Regions from separate parts of the Nocardia puris genome, predicted to be linked through region 3. Evidence: riboswitches for the same ligand, from Rfam matches in the RefSeq annotation. Region 3 holds a riboswitch; each other region holds the start of a gene.
The links. A riboswitch is a leader RNA that binds a small molecule or an ion and turns the genes downstream of it on or off. The one in region 3 is predicted to bind cobalamin.
Positions count from the first base shown of each region.

Region 1: another riboswitch for cobalamin. It lies ahead of metE (5-methyltetrahydropteroyltriglutamate--homocysteine S-methyltransferase); the one in region 3 lies ahead of OHB21_RS24445 (FecCD family ABC transporter permease).
Region 2: another riboswitch for cobalamin. It lies ahead of OHB21_RS16195 (ABC transporter substrate-binding protein); the one in region 3 lies ahead of OHB21_RS24445 (FecCD family ABC transporter permease).
Region 4: another riboswitch for cobalamin. It lies ahead of OHB21_RS15275 (ABC transporter substrate-binding protein); the one in region 3 lies ahead of OHB21_RS24445 (FecCD family ABC transporter permease).

Region 1 covers NZ_CP107943.1:7,671,832-7,676,031, reverse strand. The annotation lists gene metE (5-methyltetrahydropteroyltriglutamate--homocysteine S-methyltransferase) at 296-2,563, opposite strand; cobalamin riboswitch at 2,732-2,876, opposite strand; gene OHB21_RS35605 (pyruvate carboxylase) at 3,163-4,200, shown strand, end outside.
Region 2 covers NZ_CP107943.1:3,533,705-3,537,904, reverse strand. The annotation lists gene OHB21_RS16200 (ABC transporter permease) at 1-782, opposite strand, end outside; gene OHB21_RS16195 (ABC transporter substrate-binding protein) at 793-2,379, opposite strand; cobalamin riboswitch at 2,418-2,545, opposite strand; gene OHB21_RS16190 (alpha/beta hydrolase) at 2,720-3,442, shown strand; gene OHB21_RS16185 (hypothetical protein) at 3,756-4,136, shown strand; gene OHB21_RS16180 (PPE domain-containing protein) at 4,129-4,200, shown strand, end outside.
Region 3 covers NZ_CP107943.1:5,325,942-5,330,141, forward strand. The annotation lists gene OHB21_RS24440 (ABC transporter ATP-binding protein) at 1-250, opposite strand, end outside; gene OHB21_RS24445 (FecCD family ABC transporter permease) at 701-1,732, opposite strand; adenosylcobalamin (AdoCbl) riboswitch at 1,775-1,860, opposite strand; gene OHB21_RS24450 (alpha/beta fold hydrolase) at 1,955-3,118, shown strand; gene OHB21_RS24455 (ABC transporter substrate-binding protein) at 3,185-4,200, shown strand, end outside.
Region 4 covers NZ_CP107943.1:3,346,722-3,350,921, forward strand. The annotation lists gene mca (mycothiol conjugate amidase Mca) at 1-619, shown strand, start outside; gene OHB21_RS15265 (hypothetical protein) at 619-888, shown strand; gene OHB21_RS15270 (TIGR03086 family metal-binding protein) at 1,142-1,705, shown strand; cobalamin riboswitch at 1,743-1,930, shown strand; gene OHB21_RS15275 (ABC transporter substrate-binding protein) at 1,955-2,992, shown strand; gene OHB21_RS15280 (FecCD family ABC transporter permease) at 2,989-3,987, shown strand; gene OHB21_RS15285 (FecCD family ABC transporter permease) at 3,984-4,200, shown strand, end outside.

The sequences.
Region 1 (4,200 bases), 2.3 Mb from region 3:
CCCGTGAAATCCGTTGTGTTCCTGGGGAACTCAGGGGCACTCCCGCACGTCCGAATAGACGAGCGGTGTTCACGGAGGAACGAGGAAAGGTGCCCGATGGACAGGCCGAACTGCTGGGCGGCGTACCGGCGGGGTGTCCGCCCACGCCGGACGCGCGTGCCCGGCCCGCGCCCGGTGTGCGAGAGCTACCCGCGGCGCAAGTGGCACGAACGCCCGGAGTGGCACCGGTGAACCGGGCCGCACGGATGTGTCCGTGCGGCCCGTCACCGGACAGCGGACGACCGGCGCGACCGGCCTACGGGCGCGCCGCCCGCGCCGCCTCGACCAGGTTCGCCAGCGAGGCCTCCACCTCGGCCTGCCCGCGAGTCTTCAGCCCGCAGTCCGGGTTCACCCAGAGCCGTTCGGCGGGAACGGCTTTCAGCGCGGCCCGCAGCGACACGGTGATCTCCTCGACGCTGGGCACGCGCGGGGAGTGGATGTCGTAGACACCCGGGCCCACGCCCAGATCGAAGCCCGCGGCGTTCAGGTCGTCGAGCACCTCCATGTGCGAGCGGGCCGCCTCGATGGAGGTGACGTCGGCGTCCAGGCCCGCGATCGCGTCGATGACCTCGCCGAACTCCGAGTAGCACAGGTGGGTGTGGATCTGGGTGGCATCGGACACGCCCGAAGTGGCCAGGCGGAACGACTCCACCGACCAGTCCAGGTACGCGGGCTGATCCGCCGCGCGCAGCGGCAGCAGCTCGCGCAGGGCGGGCTCGTCCACCTGGATGATCCGGATGCCCGCCGACTGCAGGTCCACCGTCTCGTCCCGGATGGCCAGCGCCACCTGACGCGCCGACTCGCCCAGCGGCTGGTCGTCGCGCACGAACGACCACGCCAGGATGGTGACCGGACCGGTCAGCATGCCCTTGACCGGCTTGTCGGTGAGCGACTGGGCGTAGGTGATCCAGTCCACCGTCATCGGCGCGCGGCGCGCGACGTCGCCGAACAGGATCGGCGGGCGCACGCAGCGGGTGCCGTAGGACTGCACCCAGCCGTTCTCGGTGGCCGCGAAGCCGTCGAGCTGCTCGGCGAAGTACTGCACCATGTCGTTGCGCTCCGGCTCGCCGTGCACCAGCACGTCCAGGCCCAGCTTCTCCTGCAGCGCCACCACGTCGGCGATCTCCGAGCGCATCCTCGCGGTGTACTCGGCCTCGTCGATCTCGCCCTTGCGCAGCGCGGCGCGAGCCAGGCGGATCGCCGAGGTCTGCGGGTAGGAGCCGATGGTGGTGGTCGGCAGCGGCGGCAGGTTCAGGCGGGCCTGCTGCACCGCGCGCCGCTCGTCGGCCGGGGCGCGACGCGCGGCGTCGGGGCCGAGCGCGGCCAGGCGGGCGCGAACCTGCGCGTCCGCCAGGCGCGGGTCCTCGGTGCGCGAGGTCGCCGCCGCACGGGCCGCGGCCAGCTCGTCGGCGATCGCCTCGGTGCCCTGGTGCAGACCGGTGGCCAGCACTCGCACCTCGGCGACCTTCTCCGCGCCGAACGCCAGCCAGGCCCGCAGCCGCGCGTCCAGGCCGGTCTCCGGCTCCAGCGAATAGGGCACGTGCAGCAGCGAGCAGGAGCTCGACACCGCGACGCCGCCCGCGCTGCCCAGCAGGGTGCCCAGCGTGGTGAGCGCGTCGTCGAGGTTCGCCCGCCACACGTTGCGGCCGTCCACCACGCCCGCGACCAGCAACTTGCCCGCCAGCGCGGGCAGCGAGGCCACCGCGGACAGCTCGATCGGCGCGGTGAAGTCGAGCGCGATGCCCTCCACATCGGTGCCGGCCAGCGCGGCCAGGGCCGGGCCGGGGTCGCCGAAGTAGGTGGCGACCAGCACGGCCGGGCGGTCCTCGCCCGCCGTCAGCTCGGTGTAAGTGGAGCGCACCAGGGCGATCTCATCGTCGGTGAGGTCGGTGACCAGCGACGGCTCATCGATCTGCACCCACTCCGCACCGGCGGCCGCCAGCTTGCGCAGCAGCTCGCGATAGAGCGGGACCAGCTCGCCGAGTCGATCCAGTGCCGCGCCTTCGGTGGCCTTGGCCAGCTTCAGGAAGGTGATCGGGCCCACCACCACGGGCCGCGCGGGCACGCCGAACCCCCGCGCCTCGGCCAGCTCGTCGATCAGCTTCTCCGGGTGCAGCGAGAACACGGTGTCGGGACCGATCTCGGGCACCAGGTAGTGGTAGTTGGTGTCGAACCACTTGGTCATCTCCAGCGGTTCCACCGAATCGTTGCCGCGCGCGGCCGCGAAGTAGCGGTCCAGCGGATCGGCGATGCCCGCCACCCGCTCGGGCAGCGCGCCCAGCAGCACGGCGGTGTCGAGCACCTGGTCGTAGTAGGAGAAGGTGCCCACCGGGATCGAGTCGAGCCCGGCCGCGGTGAGCTCGGCGTACTGCGCCTCGCGCAGATCGGCCGCCACCCGGTGCAGCGCCACGGCGTCGATGCGCCCGGCCCAGTAGGACTCGGTGGCGCGCTTCAGCTCGCGCCGCGGCCCCACCCGGGGCAGGCCGAGAACCGTTGCGGTGAAAGGAGTCTGGGAAACAGTCACGGTTGTGCTCCAGTGCCTAGGTCGTGAGCCATCGCCATGCGGGCGGCGTCGACCAGCGGACCTCGCGGGCAGCCGTGTGCAACGGAGCCCGGATGTCGTCACTGGTGGTCCGCGCGCCCAATCCACGAGGCGGTGGCCGCCGGATACGGCGTATCCGGCACAACTGGCAGGTCTTCGGACTCGCGGGCACCGGCGCGGGGGCTCCCGGCCGACCTACTGACCGTCGCTTCCCGGACTCGCGCCCAGTGCTCGATGACGGTGTTCGTTCCTGCATACCGCTGCGGGACAGTCCCGGATTCCCACCGGGTTCCCTCTCACTCGCGCCCGGCTGGCCGGGGCGGGCTTCGACTCCGGCGCGCGACGTAGGGGCTCCATCTCGTCGGCGCACTGGAGAACCAGCTGCGTCGTCCAGCATAAAAGACGCCGCGGTTATTCCGTGCGGGTACCCGTCGCGGGCGCGCACCGCGGTCGCGGGCGGGCGGTGAGATGTGACGGCCGGATGAACGCAACTTCGCACCGTTGCTATGTCTGGTTGTGAAGATCGCTGCGAAGGGTAGTTCCATGTAGGAGCCGATTCCGGGGGCAGGTACGTTGGACCGATGTTCTCGAAAGTCTTGGTTGCCAATCGTGGCGAGATCGCCATCCGCGCCTTCCGCGCGGCCTACGAACTCGGCATCGGGACGGTCGCCGTCTTCCCGTACGAGGACCGCAACTCGGTCCACCGGCTGAAGGCCGCGGAGTCCTACCAGATCGGCGAGGTCGGCCACCCCGTCCGCGCCTATCTCTCCATCGAGGCGATCATCGACGCGGCCAAGACCGCGGGCGCCGACGCCGTCTACCCCGGTTACGGATTCCTTTCCGAGAACCCCGATCTGGCGGCCGCCTGCGCGCGCGCCGGCATCACCTTCATCGGCCCCTCGGCGGAGGTCCTCGAACTCGCGGGCAACAAGGCGCGCGCCATCGAGGCCGCCCGCGCGGCCGGTCTGCCCGTGCTGAAGTCCAGTGCGCCCTCGGCCGACGTGGACGAACTGCTCGCCGCCGCAGCCGAACTCGACTACCCGATCTTCGTCAAGGCGGTCGCGGGCGGCGGCGGGCGCGGCATGCGCCGGGTGGCCGCGCCCGAGCAGTTGCGCGAATCCATCGAGGCCGCCTCGCGCGAGGCCGAGTCCGCGTTCGGCGACCCGACCGTGTTCCTCGAACAGGCCGTGGTGAATCCGCGCCACATCGAGGTGCAGATCCTGGCCGACCAGCACGGCAACGTGATGCACCTGTTCGAGCGGGACTGTTCGGTGCAGCGCCGCCACCAGAAGGTGATCGAGCTGGCGCCCGCGCCGAACCTGGATCCCGCGCTGCGCGAACGTATCTGCGCCGACGCGGTGGCCTTCGCCCGCCAGATCGGCTACAGCTGCGCGGGCACCGTGGAGTTCCTGCTCGACGAGCGCGGCAACCACGTCTTCATCGAGATGAACCCCCGCATCCAGGTCGAGCACACGGTCACCGAGGAGATCACCGACGTCGACCTGGTGCAGTCGCAGCTGCGCATCGCGGCGGGGGAGACCCTGGCCGACCTCGGCCTGAGCCAGGACAGCGTGTCGATCCGCGGCGCGGCCCTGCAATGCCGCATCACCACCGAGGAC
Region 2 (4,200 bases), 1.8 Mb from region 3:
ACCACCGCCACGCCGCCGATCAACCCCACGATCGATCCGGCGACCGGATGGATCGAGGCCGACACGGCGTTGGGCGCGACATGCCGGGCCAGCAGGCGCCATCCGCCCACCCCGTTCGACCGCACGGCCGTGATGTAGGGGCTCGCCATCACATCGGCGGTCTGCGCGCGCACCACCCGCACCGGGTGCGGCGCCAGCCCGATCAGCAGGCACAGCACCGGCAGCACCAGGATCTCCGGCCGCTCCCACGGACTCGTCCCGGTCGGCAACAGCGACACCGCGGGCAGCAGATGCAACGTCAGCGACACCGTCGCCACCAGGATCACCCCGGAGACGAAGGAGGGCAACGACTCCGCGACGAGGGCGAGCGAACTCACCGCGCGGTCGGTGCGCGATCCGGCACGCGAGCCCGCCAGCAGCCCGAGCGCGAGCGCGAGCGGGATCAGCAGCGCGGCCGTGATCGCCGCCAGCACCACGGAATTGCCGAGGCGGCCGAGCAGCACCTCGCGCACCGGCCGCCCCGACAGCAGCGAATCGCCGAGGTCGCCGCGCACGAAATCGCCGGTCCACTCCGCGAATCGGACCGGCGCGGGCCGGTCGAGCCCGAGTTCGGCGCGTTTGGCCGCGAGCTGTTCGGCCGTCGGCTGACCGCCGCCGTGGCGGCTCAACGCCACGGCGGCGGCATCGGAATCCAGCAGCTCGAACAGGCCGAACACCACCAGCGCGACCGCGAACAGCACCGCGATCGCGCCGCCGACGCGGCGCAGCAGATAGCGGATCACCGCGAGACCGCTACTCCGCCAACCAGGTGGTGGTGAAGTTCGCCCAGTCGTCGGTGCCCGGCACGCCGTCGCGCACGCCCTGCACGCGGACGTGCGCGACATCGGGACGCTTGGCGAAGCTGTGCAGGATGTAGCCGCCCTCGTTCCAGAGTTCTTCCTGGAGTTCGAAATACAGCTGCCTGCGGCGCTCCTGGTTCATCTCCGCGCGGGCGGCCGCGAACGTGGCGTCCCACGCCGGGCGGCGCCAGCCGGAGTCGTTGCTGGGCGAATCGCTGGTCATCGTCTGGCCGTAGAAGTAGTCCAGACTGTAGTTCCACCAACCGATGTGGGAGAGCGGCGCTGTGCCCACCACCTCGGTGAAATAGGTGTCGGCAGGCACGGTTTCGAGCCGGATGGTGATGCCCGCGGCCTTGGCGTGCTCGGCGAACAGCGTCGCGGACTCGACCATGCCGGGGATCGCGTCGGCCGTCGGCAGCGTGACGGTCAGGTTCTCCCGCCCCGCCTCCCGCAGCAACTGGCGCGCCCGCTCCGGATCGTAAGTCCGTTGCGGCAGTTGGTCGTTGTAGAACGGCGCGCCCTTGCCGTAGATGTCGTTGCCGACCTCGCCGAAGCCGTAGTACACCGCCTCGACCATGGCCTCGCGGTCCACAGCCAGCCGCATCGCCTGGCGCACCCGCACGTCGTCGAAGGGCGCCACGTCCACCCGCATCTGGAAGGCGCCCATCAGGCCCGCGGGCGGGGTGACGACCTGCGCGTTCGGATCGTTCGCCAGCGTGTGCGCCTGCAGGTAGGACATCTCGTGCGCGGTGTCGGCCGCACCGGAGAGGAAGGCGTTCATGCGCGCTTCGGTCTCGGCGATCTGGATGATCTCCACCTCGTCCAGGTGGACCGGGCCGTCCCAGTACTTCTCGTTGCGGCGCAACAGGGTCCGGTCACCCGGCGACCAGTTCGCCAGCGCGAACGGCCCCGTGCCGACGGGCAGCGTGTTCCGGTCGAACACCGTGGTGCCGTCCTTGATCACGTAGCAGTACCACCCGGCCAGCACCGAACCGAAGTCCGCGATCGGCGTCTTCATCGCCACCACCACGCCGAGGTCGCCGTCGGCGCGGGTGCGCGACATGTCGACCACGGCCAGGTCGCCGGAGGAGGGCCGCGCCGGGTCGAGCATCCGCTCGAAGCTCCACAGCACATCGCGCGCGGTGAGCGGGCTGCCGTCGCTGAACACCACGCCGGGGCGCAGGGTGATGCGCCATTCGCTGCCGTCGGCGTTGGGTTCGAGCGCGCTGGCCAGGCGAAAGCGCAGGGTGAGGTCGTTGTTGTAGGCGACGAGTTTGTCCCATACGTTCTTGCTCACCGCACCGCCCGCGGAGCTGCCCGCCAGGTGCGGGTCCAGCACGTCCACGCTGGCGGCGCGTCCGGCGATCGCGGCGCGCAACCGGCCGCCCGCGCGCGGTGGACCGCCCTGGGGCCCGGTGCCGCCGTCACCGCAGCCGGTGAGCGTGAGCGCGCCGGTCGCGAGCAGCCCCAGTGCGCCCGCGCTGCGCAGCAGCATCTCCCGGCGGCCGAGTGTCCGCCGGTGTCGTATCGAGTTGTCCATCGCCATCCTCGTGGAGTCGTCCCGGTGCCGGCCGACGCAGGTGTCCTGGCTCCCGGATCGACGCTCCCCACCGGCCTTCCAACCCGGGCAGGTCGTGGCCGTACTGCGGCGGTTCGCTCCTCGGTGACAGTTGCGGGACAGCCCCGGATTCGCACCGGTGTTCCCTGCGTCGAGGCCAGACCCTACCGCCCCGAGAAGCGGGCGCGGGCGGGCTCGTCGGTGAACGGCCCGGTCAGGGGTCAGCTGGGGCACGAACGGCGAATCGGCGGAAAAGTGTAGCCGGTGGCCGTGCAGGGCGGTGAACTCCACTGAGTCGCAGAAGTTTTGGCACTATCGGTACATGTTCTACTTCGACGGCGCGCGCGGCCGGATGCACTATCGGCGGTGGCCGGTCGACAACGCGGTGGCCACGGCGGCACTCCTGCCGGGGCTCGGTCAGCACAGCGGGCACTACCACCGATTCGCCCGGAGTCTGGGGGCGGCGGGCATCCGGCTGTGGGCCCTGGACACCTTCGGGCACGGGCTCAGCGAGGGCGATCCCCTGCACCCGGGCACGCTGGCCGAACTGGTGGCCGACGCGACCGCGTTCCTGGACCGGGTGCGTGCCGAAGCGGCGGGCCCGCTGGTGCTGATGGGGCATTCGCTCGGCGCCGTCACGGCGCTCGGGACGCTCGGCGCCGCCGTCCCCGACATCAGCGCGGGCACCGATCTGAACACCGTCGAGGCCAGCTATCCGCTCACGCCGAGCGTGCCGCACGAGGCGTTGGCGGGGCTCGTGCTGTCCGGCGTGCCGCGCCGGGCGCTCGGCGGCGGACGCCCCGATGCGCCGGGTACACCGCTGCCGTCGACGCTGCCGATCCTGGCGGTGCACGGCACCGACGACCGCCGCGCGCCGGTGGAGGCGATGCGCGAATGGGCCGGGCGGCACCCGTGGGCGCGCTGGCACGAATACGCCGACACGGGCCACGACGTGCTGCACGAACCCCGCTACGCCGAGGTGACGGCCGATGTCGTCGCCTGGCTGCTGGAGCGGGCGCACAGCGCGGCGGCAGCTTCGCGCTAGTCCGTGACACACTTCACAAATCCGGCCGAGCCCGCCGGCGCCACGATCGGGCGGGCCTGGGTTCCCCGCGTGTCGACTTCCCCGGCCGTTGGTGTTTTACGACAAAGGCGACATCGGTGGGGGACAACGCGCCCGGGTACCTGCTTAAAATTGCGGGGACCATCGGCCCCCGGGGAGTGACCGGCCGGGCCGGTGCGCGCGGCGACGGTGTGCTCGCGCGCGGTGGAGCAGGCGCCGCCGTGGGGTCGGCGCGGCGCGGGAGAACCGAGTACGGCCGCGGGGCACGCGGCACGATGAGGAAGGGGGACGGTCGATGCGGCCACAGGTCACGAACCTGAATCAGGCTGTCGACGAGGGCAGGCTCTGGATCGACGGTGTACTCGTCGCGGACGGCGCGCACGAACGGTGCGCGCGCCGCTACGAACAGCTGGCCGATCAGGTGGAGGCCCAGATCCACGGGCTCACGGCCGCCACCTCACTGCCGGGGTTCGGCGGATTCGCCTCCGGTGACGCGCTGCGCGCCGGCTTCGAGGGCAAGGCGGGCGAGGCGATCACCCGGCTGCGGGCCTACGCCGACTCCGCGCGCGAGCTCGCGGCGACCTTCCGCGCCGCCGCGGCCGCCTACAGCGCGGCCGACGACGGGCTGGCCGCGGCCGTCGCCGAGGTGGACGCGGCGGGGGTGGCCCATGCCTGATCTGCCCCGCACCGATCCGGCGTACGCGCCGACCGTCGAGGTGTTCGACCACCTCCAGCAGCGC
Region 3 (4,200 bases):
CGGCCAGGACGTGCACCAACGTGGTCTTCCCGCTGCCGTTCGGCCCGACGATCCCCACGACCTCTCCGGGGCCGATCTGGAACTCCGCGCCCCGCACCACTTCTCGGCGCCCCACCGCACACGTCAAACCCTCGGCCACGATCGCGGCCCCACCCTGCTCCCGCCGCCCGAACCCGGACGTGTCGCCGTGCGCCCGCGTTACCCCGGCGCCCAGGACTTCGACCGGTTCGTGGCGCTGAACCTCACTCATCGCCGGCCGCCCGTGGTCCGCTCGGCATCTCGTGCCGGATTCGAGATGGCGCCCCGGTTGCCGCCGCGCGGGTATGCCCATCGCCCGACCGATTGGTACGTCGGGCACGGGTCGGACCTACCGCACCCGCCTGATGCTCGGCGGAGCGGCATTCAGGACCCGTTGCCTCGGTGGCGATTTCGCCGAATCCCGGAGTCTGATGGCTGGCGTGAGGACCCTCGGGCCGACGGCGCGAACCCGGGCTGTGCCCGGTGCCGTTGCCGGAGATCGGAGCCAGACCCGAAGTACCGCTGAGCCATACAACGGAACGATGGCCGCGAGCGAAGTCGGGCCATGGTGGGCTGAGCCTGCCGCCGACACCCCGGCACGCATGGTTCAGCCGAGGTCGCTGGGCTACACGCTGATCGACGGGTAGTGCAACGCCGAATCCCGGAGCTCGGTGAACGCCCCTCATGCGTCACCGAACCGGTAGCGGCGGCGGCCGAGGAGGAGCAGGAATGTCGGGGCGCCGATGAGGCCGGTGAGGACGCCGACGGGGATCTCGGTGGGCGGGACCAGGACTCGGGTGGCGACGTCGGCGACGACCAGGAACAGGGCGCCGCACAGGGCGCAGACGGGCAGGAGCGTGCGGTGGCGCGGGCCGACGAGCAGGCGGGCGGCGTGCGGGACGACCAGGCCGACGAACCCGATCCCGCCCGACACCGCGACCAGCACCCCCACCAGCACCGCAAGCAGTACGAACAACGCGATCCGCAACTGTTTCACCGGCACGCCCACGGAGGTGGCCGTGTCCGCTCCCAACGTGAGTGCGTCCAGCCAGCCCGCCGCCGCGACCAGCGCAGCCCCGCACAGCAGTACCACCGTCAACGGCAGGCCGAGGGTCGCCCAGTCCGCACCGGCGAGACTGCCGAGCAACCAGAACAGCACCGACTGCGCGGCGGCGGGATCGGCGCTGCGGAACACGAGGTAGCTGCTCAGCGCCGCGAACGCCGAGCCGAGCACGGTCCCGGTGAGCACCAGCCGCAGCGGCGTGAGACCGCCCTGCGCGATCGCGATGAAGAACACGAGCCCGGCCGCCATCGACGCACCCGCCAGCGCGCCGCCGGTGAGCGCCCACACACCCGCGCCGGCGAACAGCCCGGAGGTGATGACGGCCGCCGCGCCGACCCCGGCCCCGGACGACACGCCGAGCAGGAACGGATCGGCGAGCGGATTGCGCACCAGCGTCTGCATGGCGGCCCCGGCCAGCGCGAGTCCGGCGCCCACGATCGCGGCCAGCAACGTTCTGGGCACCCGCAGCTGCCACACGATGGTGTCCAGGCTCAGATCCACCGGCGCCACGCCCGTGAGCCGGTGGCGCAGGACCTCCACCACCGACGACACCGGCAGTGTCTCCGCGCCGAAACCGGTGGCCGCCACCATCGCCACGACCAGCAGTGTCCCGAGCACGGGGACGGCGATCGAGGTCCGCACGCGGATCATCGGCGGTGCTCCACAGGCAAGTCGCGGCCCTTCCAGAGAAGTCCGGCGGGGGAGGTCTGACTTTCGCCGCGAGGCGATCACAGTGGCGCGACCGTTCCGGATTCTCACCGGATTCCCGCACCCGCCGGGGATTGATCAGCAAACTCTACCGTTCGGCCCGCGCCGCCCCGACGGCCGGTCGGCGACGTGGCGAGGGTGCGCGTCCGTCGTTACCGTGAAGAGATGTCGCCGAGGGACGAACGGCATCCGTCCACCGTCAGCGACTGGGATGACGAGCGGCGCAAGGCCCGGCTCCGCGAGACCCGGTTCGGGTTCCGGTGGGAGGGGTGGCGTCGCACCCGGCTGACGCTGTCGCGGGTCGCCGCGCTGCTGATCCTGGCCCTCACGGTCGCCGCCCAGTACTGGGTGTACGACGTGATGCCCGAACGGGCGCGGCTCGCGCTGACCGAGCCGGCGCTGCTGCCCGTCGCGCCGCCCGCCGAGGATTCGGGCTGGGACACCGCGGTGGTCGACATGGTGGGCCTGGGCAACTTGAACGCCGCCGACACCGCCGCCGCGCTGCCCTCGCTCAACCGGATCGGCGTGGTGTGGGCGATCCGCTACGACAACGAAGGCATCGACAGCCGCGTGATCGCGGACCTCATCGTGCGCGCCGCCCAGATGTCGGGGGTGCGCAATATCGTGCTGGCCGGGCACAGCATGGGCGGGGTGATCGCGCTCGAGGTCGCCGAGCACATCCACCGCGGCAGCGACCGGCGGCTGGTGGCGGTGCTGCTCGACTGCACGCCCATGGATCTGAACGCGGTGCGCCCGGAGAGCCGCGGCCGGGGCGAGGACATGCTGCGCTGGATGGGCTGGCTGCCGGGCGCGCGGGAGAGCCGCACGATGCGCTTCGCCGTCGAAACCTACGCTCGCCGTGATCGTTTCATCGACCGGACCGGTCCGGTGCCCGGGATCGCGGCCGGTGAGCTGGGCGAGGTGTTCGACGAGGTGCTGACGGAGAAGATCCTCTCGCACAACGCCGCGAGCAACGGGCTGATCCATTCGCAGTTCCTGGCCATCGTCGGCGGCGGCGCGGTGGACAATCTGCGCGCCCTGTCCGAGCCTGTCGACGGAAAGCCGCGCCCCGCAATCGTTTTCCTGCGGCCGCGGGTCGGCTCGCACGACGGCGTGGTCGACGTGGACTACTCGCACCGGGTGTTGCTCGAACAGGTCGGCGGGCCCGACGGCAGTCTGCTGGTGGCCTATCCGCGCGGCACGGGCCACGCGAATCCGCGCCAGGCTCCGCAGGGCTACAACGAGGTGATCGAGGCGCAGGTGCTGCCGTTCGTGCAGCGCTATCTGGACCGGGCCCGCGACGTCCACTACACCGCGTCACCTCGGTGAGTGTCTTTCGAATCACGCTAACGCTAACGGTTTCAGCGGCTCCCGGGCCCTGCTTCAATTCGCGTCATGTTTCGACCGAGTACGTTCCTTCCCGGCCTCCGTGGCCGCACCACCGCCGCTCTGCTCGCCGTGGCGACGGCCGCGACCCTCGGACTGACCGGCTGCGCGAAGGACGACGCTCCGGTCGCCGCCTCCGACGCCCCGCTCACCTCCACCGTGCCCGCGGGCACCAAACTCGTGATCGCCGACCAGTCCGAGCGGTTGCAGCAGGCGCTGCGCGCCTCCGGTGAACTGGACAAGCTGCCGTTCGAGGTGGAATTCGCCAACTTCGTCGGCGGCCCCGCGATTCTCGAGGCGTTCCGCGCCGGCGCGGCGGATGTGGCGCCCGTCGGTGATGTGCCGCCGATCCACGCGCTGGCCGCGGGCCAGGACGTGCCGATCATCGCCGCCTATCGCACCGCCACCAACGCGCTGAAACTCGCGGTGGCGCCGGGACAGTCGATCACGACGCTGGCGGAGCTGAAGGGCAAGAAGATCGCCTACGCCGAGGGCACCGCCCAGCAGGCGGCGGTGCTGCGGGCGCTGGACAAGGCGGGCCTGGAAACCGGTGACGTGGAACTGGTCCGGTTGCAGCTGGCCGAGTTCCCCGACGCGATCCGCACCGCCCAGGTGGACGTGGCCCCGCTGATCGAGCCGAACGTCACCCGGTTCCTGCGCACCCCGGGCGCCTCGCTCATCCCCGATTCCGAGACCGAGGGCATCTACCCGGGCCTGGCCTATCTCTACGCGCGCCGCGAGGCGACCAACGATCCCGCCAAGTCGGCGGCGCTGGCCGTGCTGGTCGGCGCGTATGTGCGGGCCTACCAGTGGGTCAACACCCACCCGCAGGAGTGGGCGCAGCAGTACTACGTGGACAACCAGAAGGTCGGCCCCGAGGACGCGACCCGCATCATCGAGTCCCTGGGCGCCTACACCTTTCCGAACTTGAACGAGGATCTGATCGCCCAGCAGCAGTCCACCATCGACGCGATCGACGCCGCGGGCGAACTGCCCAGGAAGGTCAGCGCTTCCGACGGTTTCGA
Region 4 (4,200 bases), 2.0 Mb from region 3:
GCTGCCCGAGGGCGATCCGCTGCCCCCGCTGCCGGAGGGGTCGTTCGCGCTGGTGCCGCTCGAGGAGGCCACCGAGGCGCTGGTGCGCGTGGTGCGCGAGTTCAAACCACACGTCATCACCACCTACGACGAGACCGGCGGCTACCCGCACCCCGACCACATCCGCTGCCATCAGGTGTCGGTGGCCGCGTTCGACGCGGCGGGCGATCCGGAGGCGTTCCCCGAGGCCGGGGAGCCGTGGACGCCGCTCAAGCTCTACTACGACCACGGGTTCAGCATGAAGCGGCTCGAGGTGTTCGCCGCCGAGTACGAGCGCATGGGCGAGCCGTTCCCGCTGCAGGACTGGCTGGACCGGATCCGCTCGCACGCCGTGGAGCGCGGTGACGTGATGGCGCGGGTCACCACCCAGGTGGAGTGCGGCAAGTACTTCCCGCAGCGCGACGACGCCCTGCGCGCGCACGCCACCCAGATCGACCCGAACGGCGCGTTCTTCGCGATCCCGCTGGAGTTGCAGCAGCGGCTGTGGCCCACCGAGGAGTTCGAGCTGGCCAAGACCCGCGTGCGCACGGCCATCCCGGAGACCGATCTGTTCGCCGGTATCGAGGACGCGTCGCGGTGATGCTCGTTCTGCTCGCCCAGACCCCGAACACCCCGACCGGTCCCGAGTTCGGCAAGGCCTCGCCGCTGGGCCTGGCCATCGTGCTCGTCCTGCTCGTCGGCACCTTCCTGCTCGTGCGGTCGATGAACCGCCACCTGAAGAACCTGCCCGACACCTTCGAGCCGGAGCATCCGGAGCCGGATCAAGCGGCCGACGAAGGCACCGAGCCCGGCGCGGTGCCGCGCGAGAAGCCCGACGCACAAGCGGGCGGGAAGCCGCAGACCGGCTGAGCCGCCGGGCCGGCGCGGCAAGGGATCTGGACAGGCGGGCATGACTCCGCTCACATCGAGGACACCCTCGCGGACCGGTACGAACACCGACATCCAGGGTCGCGGTCCGCGTACCTCGCACCACGCGATACTTGCGGTGACACAATACTTTTCGTGTCGATTGGGGTGGACCACAACGGCGCGTTCCGTCATCCGGCGGTGGTCACTCGGTTGTGCTATCAATGCGGGAACTCCGCTCGACCGAAGGACCTCCATGGACACTCTCCTCGGCCAGATCGACCGCGCCCTCGACATGACCGGCACGATCGTCGCCGCCGTCGACGACGAGATGCTCGCCGCGCCGACGCCGTGCAGCGACTGGGATGTGCGCGCCGTGCTCAACCACACCGTGGGCGGTATGCACGCCCACGCGGCGGCGCTGTGCGGCATCGATCCGCGCGGGGCGCGCGGCGACGACTGGCTGGGCGGCGACGCGCTGGGCGCCTATTCGGCGGCCGCCGAGGTCGACCGGGCCGCCTGGCACCGGCCCGACGTCTCCGACGCCACCGTGCACCTGTCGCTCGGCCCGTTGCCCGGCCGCGCCGCGGCGCTCATCCACCTGGCCGAGGTGGTGGTCCACGGCGTCGATCTGGCCCTGGCCATCGACCGCCCCGACCTCGCCGACGACGGCCTGTGCGCCGAACTCCTCGCGGCCATGTACGCGGGCGGCGGCATCGAGGTCTTCCGCCGCCCCGGTATCTACGACGCCGAGGTCCCCATCGAGGATGACGCCCCCGCGCACCGCAAGCTGCTCGCCTACACCGGCCGCAAGTGGTGAGACGGCCGCTGGGTCACCCGGAGGTTCATTGCCCTTGGTAAGGTCCCGGGGCCGTGGTGTTCGGGAAACCGGTGTGGAACCGGTGCGGCCCTCGCCACTGTGATCGGGAGTGACATATCGACCCGGGCGCCCGCGCGTCCGGAGCCACTGGGGCCCGCCCTGGGAAGGTAGATACGCCGCGCACCACCCGTCAGCCAGGAGACCGGCCACGGCGCTACCCGCTCCACGAGGACCTGGAAGGCGGTCACGGTGACCCCATCTGTTTTCGCGCGCCCGCGTCTCGGCGCGCTCATCGTCGGCGCACTCGCGCTGGCCGGTTGTGCCGCACCACCCGAACCGGCCGCGGCGGGCGAGGCCGCCGCGACCCGGGTGAACTGCGGGATCGAGGTCGCCGTCGACGGCCCGCCGCAGCGGATCTACGCGGCGTATCAGCCGTCCATCGAGATCGCGCACGCGCTCGGCGTCACCGACCGGCTGGCCGGGACGGCGTTCCTGGACGCGGCGGTGCTGCCCGAGTACCAGGAGGCGCAGGCCCGCTCGGCCTACGTCGAGCGGCTGCCCAGCCGCGACGAATTGCTCGCGCAGAACCCGGATTTCGTGCTGTCCGGCTACAACGGGATGTTCGCCGAGTCGGCGCAGTCCAGCGTGGGCACCCGCGCGAGCCTGCACGGTCTCGGCGTGCGCACCTGGGTGCTGAGCCCGCTGTGCCCGAGCGCCGACGGCCTGGCCGACGAGGCCATCGACCCGGCCACCGTCCGCTTCGACAACGTCTACGCCGACCTGCGCGATCTCGGCGCGCTGTGGGGTGTGTCCGAGCGGGCCGAGCAGGTGGTGACCGATCTGAGCGCCCGCATCGACGCGGTGCGCGCGACCGTGGCGGGCGCCGAACGGCCCCGGGTGGCGGTCGTGACGCCCCGCGACGACGGCACCTACAGCATCGCGAGCGGCATCGACTTCGTCACCCAGCTCATCGAGGCCGCGGGCGGGGTGAACGTCTTCGAGGACCGCACCGAACGGCGCAATATCCAGATCGGCGCGGAGGAGCTGATCGCGCGCGACCCGGACATCATCCTGACCAGCCTGTGCTGCCAGGCGACCTATACGCGCGCCGACGCCCAGCCGCAGGCCGACAAGATCCTCACCGATCCCGCGTTCGCGAACCTGACGGCCGTGCGGGAGCGCGCGGTGCACCCGTTCCTGTTCGCCGACCGCGCCGCCGGGGTCCGCCTCGCGCACGCGACCGAACTGGTGGCGCGGCTGATCCACCCGGATCTGTTCGGCGGGTGAACCCGTCGTCTCGCGGCGTCGGCCTGCTGGTCGCCGGCGTCGGGCTCGCCGCCGCCTGCCTGGCGTCGGTGCTGGTCGGCAGGCACGCGCTCACCCCGGCGGCGGTGTTCTCGGCGTTCACCGATTTCCAGGGCACCGACACCGACCGGATCGTGCGCTACATCCGGGTGCCGCGCACCGTCGCCGGGCTGCTCGCCGGTGCCGCGCTCGCGCTGGCGGGTGCCGTGATGCAGGGGCTGACCCGCAATCCGCTGGCCGGTCCCGGTCTGCTCGGCATCAACGCGGGCGCGTCGCTGGCCATCGTCGCGGCCATCGGCGGGCTGGGGATGACGGCGCCGGCCGGGCTGGTCTGGTTCGCGTTCCTCGGCGCGGCCGTTGCCGCCGTGTTCGTCTACACGCTCGGTTCGCTGGGGCTGGGCGGCGCGACGCCGGTGAAGCTGGTCCTCGCGGGGGCCGCGTTCACGGCGCTGTGCGGGTCGGTCACCACGGCCGTCACCCTGCTGGACCGCAACGTCTTCGACGACTTCCGGTTCTGGGTGGTCGGGTCGCTGAGCCGGGCCGACACCGAGACCATGGCGGCGACGGCGCCGTTCGTCGCGGTGGGCGCGGTGCTGGCCGTGGCGCTGGCGCGGGCGCTGAACGCCCTCGCCATCGGCGACGATATGGCGCGCACACTGGGCGCCCGGCTCGCCACGGTGCGCGCGGCCGGTGCGGTGAGCGTGGTGCTGCTGGCCGGGTCGGCGGTGGCGATCGCCGGGCCGATCGGGTTCGTCGGGCTGGTCGTTCCGCACGTCGCGCGGGCCTTCGCCGGGCAGGACTACCGGTGGGTGCTGGCCTGGTGCGCCGTCCTCGGACCGGCGCTGCTCCTGCTGGCCGATGTGCTCGGGCGCGTCGTCGCGCCGCCGCAGGAGATCCAGGCCGGGATCGTCACCGCGCTCGCCGGGTCGCCGTTCTTCCTCTACCTCGTGCGCAACCGGAAGGTGTCGACGCTGTGAGGGCGCAGGGAGTGCTGCCCGCGGGCACGGTGTTGCTGAGTTCGCCCGGGCGCCGGGTCGTGGTGCGGGTGCACACCAGGTCGGTGCTGGTCACCGTGCTGCTCGCGGCGGCCGCGCTGGGTGTGGCGCTGTGGTCGATGACCGTCGGGCACTATCCGCTCGGCGCGGGCGACGTGGTGCGGGTGCTCGGCGGAGGCGGCACGCTCATCGAAT